DNA from 3 places in the Monashia sp. HAY1-5C genome. Region 1 is predicted to be linked to each of the others. Evidence: predicted binding sites of a transcription regulator. Region 1 holds the regulator's gene; each other region holds the start of a gene.
The links. The regulator LexA, encoded in region 1, represses DNA repair genes until DNA is damaged. The targets are predictions, from matches to a motif close to TCGAACANNTGTTCGA.
Positions count from the first base shown of each region.

Region 1 (3,253 bases):
TCACCGGACGGGTTCGTGAACGCCCGGGCGGCGGCATGCTCGACCGCGGAGTAGAGCCTCGAGGCCTCCTGGAGGGCCGACCCGAGGCCGAGCAGCTCCACACGGGCCTCACGAAGACGTTCTCGCCAGGCGAGCGAGATCCGGGAGACGGATGCGGCGAGCATGCCGCCGGCGAGCGCCACCCCGACCGGCTCGACCGCGAGATCCGGCCTCACCACGGTCAGGCGCGCGAGCGCCCAGTCTGCCGTCGCGGCGGCGTCGTCGACCGTGCCCGTGTCCACCTCGTACCGCATGCGCGCTCCCCTTCCCGAGATCCCCACGGTAGGAAGGACATCGCTCGCGGGCAGAGGTGCATCCACAGGCCCGGGGACCGGCGCCCAGCGTCCATGCCTCATCCACAGGGCGGCCGAAGCCGGACACAGCAGGACGCCGCACCCGAAGGGGTGCGGCGTCCGGGCCACCAGACGGGGTCGAAGCGCCTGGAGGGCCAGCCGCTGAAGGTGGAGCCAACGCGGCGGTCGGGGGACGTGCCGGGAGGCGGCACGAACGGCGACGTCAGGGAGCCGGGATGACGAGCCGCTGGCCCGTGTGGATCATCGACGTCGAGAGGGAGTTGGCCAGCTGCAGCTCGACGACCCCCTCGCGCACCGGAAGGCCCGGGAGCTCACGAGCCGCGATGCCCGACAGGGTCTGACCTGACTCGACCGTGATCGTGCGCGGTGCACCCGTGGCCGAGGCGAGCTGACCGGCGAGGCCGATCCCGAGGGCGAGGACCACGGCGCCGACGAAGAGCGTCACGACGAGGCGGCCGAACCGCGTCAGGCGCATCCGCGGGCGGGCGGCACGGGCGGCCCGCACGGCGGCGCGTCCGGTGGGAACGAGGACGAGCTGCGGCCGCGAGACGAAGTCGGACTCCCCGACCTCCGTCTCCCGCTGCCGGCGAACGGCTTCGATGGCGACCACGCTCATGCTGACCTCCCCTTGCTGCTGACTTGCGAACATGTGTTCGATAGAACGCCTGTACGAGTTGTAGCACGTCTGGTCGATGAAGTCGAGACATGCTTCGAACAGGTGTTTGGCAACTGTGTTCGAACCCCGTACGCTTTCCTCACACCACCAACCACACCAGTCACCACTGACACTGGCCTCGCGAGCGCCGGGACCGGGGTGCCTGGGGCCGCCGACGAAGGGGACACCATGGGCGTGACCGAGCTTCCCGACCGCGACAAGGGCGATGGGCTGACGATGCGCCAGCGGCGCGTGCTCGAGGTGATCCGCAACTCCGTCGACCGACGCGGCTACCCGCCGAGCATGCGCGAGATCGGTGAGGCCGTCGGGCTCGCCAGCCCGTCGAGCGTCAGCCACCAGCTCGCCGCCCTCGAGCGCAAGGGCTACCTGCGTCGGGACCCCAACCGTCCGCGCGCCCTCGAGGTCGTCTCCCCCGACGCCGGAGACGCGACGGGGCGCCGCGGGCGCGCCGCAGCGTCCGACCAGCACGACGTCGAGACCGACTCCGGTGACACGCGCCCCGAGGCGTCGTACGTCCCCGTCCTCGGCAAGATCGCCGCCGGGGTGCCCATCACCGCCGAGGAGGTCGTCGAGGACGTCTTCCCGCTGCCCCGCCAGGTCGTCGGCGAGGGGCAGCTCTTCCTGCTCAAGGTCCAGGGCGACTCGATGGTCGACGCCGCGATCTGCGATGGCGACTGGGTGGTCGTGCGCCAGCAGCCGACTGCCGAGAACGGCGACATCGTCGCGGCGATGCTCGACAACGAGGCCACGGTGAAGACCTTCAAGCGCAAGGACGGTCACGTGTGGTTGCTGCCTCACAACGAGGCCTACGACCCGATCGACGGCGACGATGCGACGATCCTCGGAAAGGTGACCGCAGTCCTGCGTCGCGTCTGAGCAGCCCCCACCGCGGCCACATCACGGGCGCGTCGCGGATCCTCCGCGGCGCGTCGTGAGGTATCCGCACCCTGGACTCGCCACTCTGGGAGCACAGTGCCTGAGGAGGACGCCATGCCCGACCGGCCCGACCGCGACGTCGTCTTCACGTATCGCTATCTGCGGGGCGGCATGGTGGCGCTGCTGCTCATGCTGCTGCTGTCCGTCGTGCTCCAGTGGTGGTGGGGCACGAACCGGTCGTGCTGGCTGGGCTCGATCAGCGCCTACTACTTCACCCCTGCGCGCACGGTCTTCGTCGGCAGCCTCTGCGCGCTCGGCGCCGCCCTCGTCGTCTACAAGGGCCACTCGTCGGAGGAGGACGTGCTCCTCAACTTCTCCGGCTTCATGGCGTTCGTGGTCGCGATGGTGCCCACCGTCCCGGACGATCGCTGCAGTGTTGCAGGCGCGCCGAACCCGTTCGCCCTGCCCACGACGGCCATCTCCGACGCGGTCGACAACAGCGTGTGGTCCCTGGTCGCCGTGGGTCTCCTCGCCCTCGTCGTGACGGCATGGCTGCGACGCGCCGAGCTCAGGGACCCCGCACGCCGACCACCGGTGCGCACCCTGCTCGTCACCGCGGCGTGCAGTGCCGTGGTCGTGTTCGAGCTCGTGCTCTTCCTCGCGCTGCCCGACCGTTTCGTGGCCCTGAGCCACGGCATCGCCGCCGCGACGATGGTGGCCGGCGTCATCGCCGTCATGGTCCTCAGCGCCTTCCGGGTCGAGGACCGACACACCTCGACCCAAGAAGCGGCGGGGTACAAGAGGTGGTACCTCGTCATCGCCGGGACCCTGGCTGCGCTGCTGGCCCTCACGGTGCTCGCACACCTGACGCTGCACGGCTTCGACCACGTGATCCTGATCTGCGAGGTCATCATCATCGTCCTGTTCTGCGCCTACTGGATCCTCCAGACCAAGGAGCTGTGGGACCTGCGCGACAGCACGGACCTCGAGGCTCGTAGGGGCGCCGCCATCGCCGAGTGACGGCCCGGTGGTTCGCCACCGCGGGTCGTCGGACGATTAGTTGCGGACGAGGACGCTCCGCGCCTCCTTGACGGTGATCGGGGTGCCCGGCTGCGGCACGGTCACCGTGTCGGGGATCGAGATCCACGCGCCGCCGTTGATGCGGAAGTCCGCGCCGAACGTCACGTCGACCCGCGACGTGTACGTGCCCGGTCTGCGGTAGGTGTGGACGATGTCGCCGTCGGGGTAGACGCCACCGGGCGAGGTGGTGGGACCCTCGCTCGTGCCGTCCCCGAATCGGTACACGTAGCTGACGAGCTTCGGACGGATCTCGACGCGGTACCCGAAC
Region 1 is NZ_JBPGXG010000011.1:39,981-43,233, forward strand. It holds gene ACR9ZK_RS03160 (hypothetical protein) at 1-293, opposite strand, end outside; gene ACR9ZK_RS03165 (LysM peptidoglycan-binding domain-containing protein) at 556-969, opposite strand; gene lexA (transcriptional repressor LexA) at 1,198-1,905, shown strand; gene ACR9ZK_RS03175 (hypothetical protein) at 2,020-2,925, shown strand; gene ACR9ZK_RS03180 (PKD domain-containing protein) at 2,962-3,253, opposite strand, start outside.

Region 2 (3,253 bases), on a different contig from region 1:
GGCACGCCCGAGTCGGCGTCCATGGCGTCGAGCACCTCGCGCGTCTGGAAGGCCGTGGCCTCCAAGGCCGCCCGGGCGATGTGCCCCTTGTCGACGTAGCGCGTCAGACCGACGAGGGCGCCCCGTGCGTCGGGGCGCCAGTACGGCGCGAAGAGACCGGAGAAGGCCGGCACGAAGTAGGCACCGCCGTTGTCGTCGACGCTCGCCGCCAGCGTCTCGACCTCCGCGGCGTCCTCGATGATGCCGAGGTTGTCGCGCAGCCACTGCACGAGCGACCCGGTGACGGCGATGGACCCCTCGAGCGCGTAGACCGGCTTGTCCCCGCCGAGGCGGTAGCAGACCGTCGTGAGCAGGCCGTTGTCGGACGCGACGATGTCCTCGCCGGTGTTGAGGAGCATGAAGTTGCCGGTGCCGTAGGTGTTCTTCGCGGTCCCCACGTCGAGGCAGGCCTGGCCGAAGGTCGCGGCCTGCTGGTCGCCGAGGATGCCCGCGACGGGCACGTCGATGAGGATGCCTGGCTTGCACGTGCCGTACACCTCCGAGGACGAGCGGATCTCGGGCAGCATCGACATCGGCACGCCCATCGCGGCGCAGAGGTCCTCGTCCCACGACAGGGTCCGCAGGTCCATGAGCAGGGTCCGCGACGCGTTCGTCACGTCGGTGACGTGCAGGCCGCCGTCGCCGGCCCCTCCGGTGAGGTTCCACAGCAGCCACGAGTCGATGGTGCCCATGAGCAGCTCACCGTCGCGAGCGCGCTCGCGGGCGCCGTCGACGTTGTCGAGCACCCAGCGGACCTTCGGTCCGGCGAAGTACGTCGCGAGCGGGAGCCCGGTGACCTCGCGCCACCGGCCGGCGTCGCCGCGGGCCGCGAGCTCGTCGCAGATCGCCTGCGTGCGGGTGTCCTGCCAGACGATGGCGTTGTGCACCGGCTCGCCCGTGGTCCGGTCCCAGACCACGGTGGTCTCGCGCTGGTTGGTGATGCCGACGGCCGCGACGTGCGTCGCGTTGAGGTTGGCCTTGCCGAGGGCGCCACCGACCACCTGACGCGTGTCGGCCCAGATCTGGGACGCGTCGTGCTCCACCCACCCGGCGCGCGGGAACACCTGGCGGTGCTCGAGCTGGTCGACGGCCACGACCCTGCCCTCGCGGTCGAACACCATGGCCCGGGTGCTCGTGGTGCCCTGGTCGATCGCGACGACGTGGCTGCGCTGCTCGGTCGGCATGACGCCGACCGTACCGTGCGGGCGCCTCGGCATCACGGCTCCGCGGCCCACACCTGTGGACAGGACTGCGACACAAGCACTTCCGAGTCCACCGTCCAGACTGCAGGCTTGACCGCCATTCGAACACCTGTTCTACTTGAGAGAGGTGACCACCTGGCGAGAGGAGAGCGGCGATGCCCTATCTCGACGCGCTGCCTGCCGGGTCTGCGGGTGGTCGACCCGCGAGGGTCCGGCGCATCCTCGCCACCGACCGGGCCCGGCTTGGGGCTGCGGTCGTGGTGGCACCGGTCCCCTTTCGCGTCGAGGGGCTGGACGCGGCCGGTGACCGGGTGCTGTCGCAGGTGGAGGCGCTGGAGCGGGCCAAGGCGCGGCTGGAGTCGCGGCTGCTGGAGGCGTACGCCGCGTTGCACACGATCCAGGAGCAGCAGCTGGCGCGACTGGCCACCGCCGCGCCGGTACCGCTGAGCACCGAGCGGGTCGTGGCGGCCGAGATCGCCTGTGCGACCGGGGTCGGGCAAGGCGAGGTGTCCCGCCGGCTCGAGCTGGCCCTGGCGCCGCGCCGACACCGGGTCCTGCGCGAGGCGCTGCGCCGAGGAGCCACGAGCCTGCACCGGGCCCTGACCCTCGTCGCCGAGACGCGCGCCCTGCCCGACCACGCCCTGCCGGCCCTCGAGACCACGGTCCTGGCGCCGGCCCCCGACGGGACGGTCGCCACGCAGCAGCTGTTCCGGGCCCGACTGCGCCGCACCGTCACCGCCGCCGACCACCGGTGCAGCGACGAACGCCGCCGTACCGCCACCGCGCGCCGGGGCGTGTTCGGGCGCCTGACCGAGGACGGCATGGGCGTCATCACCCTGACGGCCACCGCCGAACGGGTCGTCGGCGTCCTGGACCGCGTCGACGCGTTGGCCCGCGCGGCCCGGGCCGCCGGCGACGGGCGCACCCTGGACCAGCTCCGTTGCGACCTGCTCACCGACCTCGCCCTCTTCGGCACCACCCCGGGCGGGCATGACGGGCAGGCCCTCGCTGGAGCGGCATCCGGGTCGACGGCAGGCCCGGACGCCGGCCCGGATGCCGGCCCGACGTGCGGGCGCTGGCTCACCGCCGCGCCGGCGGCGGTGGTGCGCATCGTCGTCCCGTTCGAGGTCGCCACCGGGGCCTCGGACGCCGCGTGCGAGCTGCCGGGGCACGGTTGGGTGACCGCCGCCCACGCCCGCGCGATCATGACCGCGCCCGGGTCGGTGTGGCAGCGCCTGGCAGTCGACCTGGACACCGGCACCGCCGTGCAGCTGTCCGCCGACTGCTACACCCCGACCCGCGCCATGGCCGAGCACGTCCGGGCCCTCGACGGGACCTGCCGCGCCCCCGGCTGCCAGGTCCCCGCCGAACGCTGCGACCTCCGACCACATCACTCCCTGGCCGGCCGGTCCGACCCGGGTGACCAACCTGCAGGCCCTGTCCCGCGGCTGCCACCACCCCAAGACCGCCGGCGCCTGGACCGCCCGGCGCGACCACCATCCCGCCGCCGGACCCGATGACCCCGACCGGGGTGGTGGAGGTGGTGGAGGTGGTGCGGGCCGTGGTTCCGGGGCGACGAGGTGGACCACCCTCGCCGGTCGCGAGTACGTCACCTACCCCAAGGACTGGCGCGAAGCCCTCACCGACCCCGGCGCCCGCCCATCCGATACGGGGCCACCCCAGACAGACCGGCCCGATCCGGCGATTGTCCGGGAACCCGGCGCTGAACCCGAGCCGCCACCGTTCTGAGCACGTCGGCTGGCTGAGCCGGTCCTTGGCCTCTGCAGCGTGGGTGGCCGAAGGCCGACGCCCGCGGCCGCTCGTCGCTCCGAGGTGAGCCACCGCCTGTCGACGGGGTCACAGTCAACGCCTCGACGGCGCACAGGCCACGTCCAGACTTCGCGCCTAGCCTGCGGCGGAGCGGCATGCGGCACGGTGCCGGCCGCCGTCGAGGGGAGGGCGCCATGGCCGATCTGGGATGGCCCGAGATGCTCATCATCGCCATCGCCGCG
Region 2 is NZ_JBPGXG010000002.1:1,612-4,864, forward strand. It holds gene glpK (glycerol kinase GlpK) at 1-1,223, opposite strand, end outside; gene ACR9ZK_RS00470 (HNH endonuclease signature motif containing protein) at 1,397-2,761, shown strand; gene ACR9ZK_RS00475 (twin-arginine translocase TatA/TatE family subunit) at 3,206-3,253, shown strand, end outside.
Region 2: the regulator LexA is predicted to act here: its motif matches at 1,343-1,358, upstream of ACR9ZK_RS00470 (HNH endonuclease signature motif containing protein).

Region 3 (3,253 bases), on a different contig from region 1:
GTGCTGCGTCAGCTCCTGGGCGACCTCGAGCTCCTTGATCACCGAGCGCCACAGTCGCGGCGCGCGCCCGACCCACCGCATCCGCACGCCCCACTCGTGCAGCTGGTCGCGGCGGCGGCGGATGACGTCGCGGTTGAAGCCCATGAGGAACCGCACCTCCTCGGGCGACCGGCGCCAGTTCTCCGTCGAGAAGGCGTACGCGGACAGGTGGGTGACCCCGACCTCGATGGCGCCCGCGACGACGTCGAGCAGCGACGCCTCTCCCGCCTCGTGGCCCTTGGTGCGCGGCAGCCCGCGCTGGTTGGCCCACCGGCCGTTGCCGTCCATGACGATCGCGACGTGTCCGGGCAGCGCACCGGCCGGGATGACCGGGGCGGTGGCTCCCGAGGGGTGCGGGAAGGGCCGGGCGTACGGGGTGGCGGCGGGCATGGCTCTCCGGTCGGTGGGAGGTGCGGTGGACGGATCGGCTTCGGGCTCAGGCGCGCTCGACGAGCCGTAGGGAGCGTAGCCCCCGCTCGATGTGCCACTGGAGGAACGCCGACACCATGCCGTTGCCCTGCCGGCGGTGGCGCGGGTCGCTCTCGTCGGCGAGGTCCCAGTCGCCCGAGAGCAGGGCAGCGAGCAGCTCGAACGTCTCCGGCGCGGGCGCCGTCGAGCCGGGCGGCCGGCACGAGGAGCACACCGCCCCACCCGCCTGGACGTTGAAGGCGCGGTGCGGTCCGTCGGCGCCGCAGCGCGCACAGTCGACGAAGCTCGGCGCCCAACCGGCGACGGCGAGGGAGCGCAGCAGGTACGCGTCGAGGACGAGGCCGGGCTCGTGGGTGCGCTCGGCCAGGGAGCGCAGCGCCCCGGCGAGGAGGAGGTACTGCTGGGTCTGGGGCTCGTGCTCCTCGGTCAGCTGCAGCGCCGTCTCGAGCATCGACGTCGCGCACGTGTAGGCCGTGTAGTCGCGGGCGATCGCGTCGCCGTACGGCGCGAGGGTCTCGACCTGGGTCACGGTGTCGAGGTTGCGGCCCTCGTAGCACTGGACGTCGACGACCATGCCCGGTTCGAGACGTGAGCCGAACCGGGACTTCGTCCGCCGGACGCCCTTGGCGACGGCCCGCACGCGCCCGCGGGTGCGGGTCAGCATCGTGATGATGCGGTCGGCCTCGCCCAGCTTGTGCGTGCGCAGGACGATCGCCTCGTCGCGGTAGAGGGGCATGGGCCCATTCTCCCCCGCGGCCGGCGTCACGACGCGCGCACGCGCCGCAGGCTCCTACGCCACCGCACCGGCGCCCGGGAAGGACGGCGGCACCGGCCGACGAGATCCGCGCGCAGTCTCGAACACGTGTTCGACCTGGTGCGTTACAGTGGCGGCATGGACCTCACCCTTCAGGGGTCGCTGCTCGACCTCACCGACGAGATGACGCTGCGCGACGTCGGCACCGGCCTGCGCCGCCACGCCCTGGCCCACGGGGCGTGGGTGGACGTACGGCCCGGCTGGCTGGCGGCGGGCGACGCGCTGTTCTCGGCCCTCCTGCACGACGTGCCCTGGCACGCCGAGCGGCGGCAGATGTACGACAACGTCGTGGACGTCCCGCGGCTCACGAAGTTCTACGCGGCCGGAGAACGCCTCCCGCACCCCCTGCTCGACCAGGCCCGCGACGCACTGAGCGCGCACTACGCGAGCGAGCTGGGCGAGCCGTTCGTCACGGCGGGGCTGTGCCTGTACCGCGACGGTCACGACAGCGTCGCCTGGCACGGTGACCGCATCGGGCGCTCCAGAGACAGCGACACGATGGTCGCGATCCTGTCGCTCGGGTCGCCGAGGGTGCTCGCCCTGCGCCCGCGCGACGGTGGTGCGATCCCCGGCACGACGCAGAAGAGCTTGCGCTACCCCTTGGGCCATGGTGACCTCGTGGTGATGGGCGGCTCCTGCCAGCGCACGTGGGACCATGCGGTCCCGAAGACGTCCGAGCCGATGGGGCCCCGCATCTCCGTCCAGTTCCGCGTCGCGGGAGTCCGCTGACCGCTCGCACGACCAAGGAGTCCGCATGCCCTCTGCCCCATCGGGTGCAGACCTTCCCTTCCTCGACCACCTCGCCGCCGAGTCGGCCCGTTTCCGCGAGGTCCTCGCCGGCGTACCGGCCGGGACCACCGTGCCGACGTGCCCGGACTGGGACGCCGACGACCTGCTGTGGCACCTCGCCGACGTCCAGTGGTTCTGGGGTGAGATCGCCGAGAACCGCCTGACGACGGCCGAGCAGGTCGAGGCGCACGGCGACGCGCGGCCGCCGCGACCGGAGGGCCGTGCCGCCCTCGTCGAGGCCTTCGACGCGTCGAGCGGCCGGCTGCACGAGCAGCTCTCGCAGCTCCCACCCGACACCGAGCTGTGGATGTGGGCCGACGAGCACACCGCCGGCTACATCCGCCGCAGGCAGGCCCACGAGGCCCTCGTGCACCGCCTCGACGCCGAGGCCACCGCGGGCATCGCGCCGGAGGACCGCGCCGCGATCGACGCCCGGCTCGCGGCCGACGGGGTCGACGAGGCCCTTCGCATCATGCGCGGCTACGAGCCCGAGCCGGGGCTCGAGCACGCGCCGCTCGGGGCGCCGGTCACCGTCGTCACCGTCGACACGATGCACACGTGGACCGTCACCCCGGTACGTGTCACCGGCACCTACGAGGGCCGCGACATCGACCTGCTGCGGTTCCTCGTCGCCGACGGGCCCACCATGGAGGCAGGCACGGACCTCTCGGACGGGTCGGACGCCTCGAAAGCGTCGTCGCCCCAGGTGTGCGGCACCGCCGCCGACCTCGACTGCTGGCTGTGGAACCGGCCGATGGCCGGCGGGCTGGCGCGTACCGGCGACCCGGACGCCCTGTCGGCGGTCGACGCGGTCGTGCGGGGCTCGATCGACTGACCGGACGCGTCAGCCCGCGGCGGACGCGGCGTCGGAACCACGCGGCCGGCGATGCCGCGTCCCGACGCCCGTCCGGGTCATCGCGGCGAGCGCGACGACGAGCGGTGCGAAGGTGAAGACGTAGCGGGACCGCCCCTGGAACAGCAGCGTGAACGCCGCGATGCCGAGCACGGCGAGGGCGACGAGCAGGACGTCGCGCCGGTAGGGAGCCCGCAGCAGTCCGACGCCCCCGACCAGCAGCACCGCCAGCCACAGCGCCTGGGTGAGGTCGACTCGCCACCCGTACGCGGTCCCGTGGAAACCGTTGAGCGAGTGGACGACTCCGACGACACCGTCCGCGTCGGCGA
Region 3 is NZ_JBPGXG010000104.1:1,741-4,993, forward strand. It holds gene ACR9ZK_RS15330 (isoprenyl transferase) at 1-429, opposite strand, end outside; gene recO (DNA repair protein RecO) at 476-1,204, opposite strand; gene ACR9ZK_RS15340 (alpha-ketoglutarate-dependent dioxygenase AlkB) at 1,361-2,011, shown strand; gene ACR9ZK_RS15345 (maleylpyruvate isomerase family mycothiol-dependent enzyme) at 2,037-2,906, shown strand; gene ACR9ZK_RS15350 (hypothetical protein) at 2,916-3,253, opposite strand, start outside.
Region 3: the regulator LexA is predicted to act here: its motif matches at 1,323-1,338, upstream of ACR9ZK_RS15340 (alpha-ketoglutarate-dependent dioxygenase AlkB).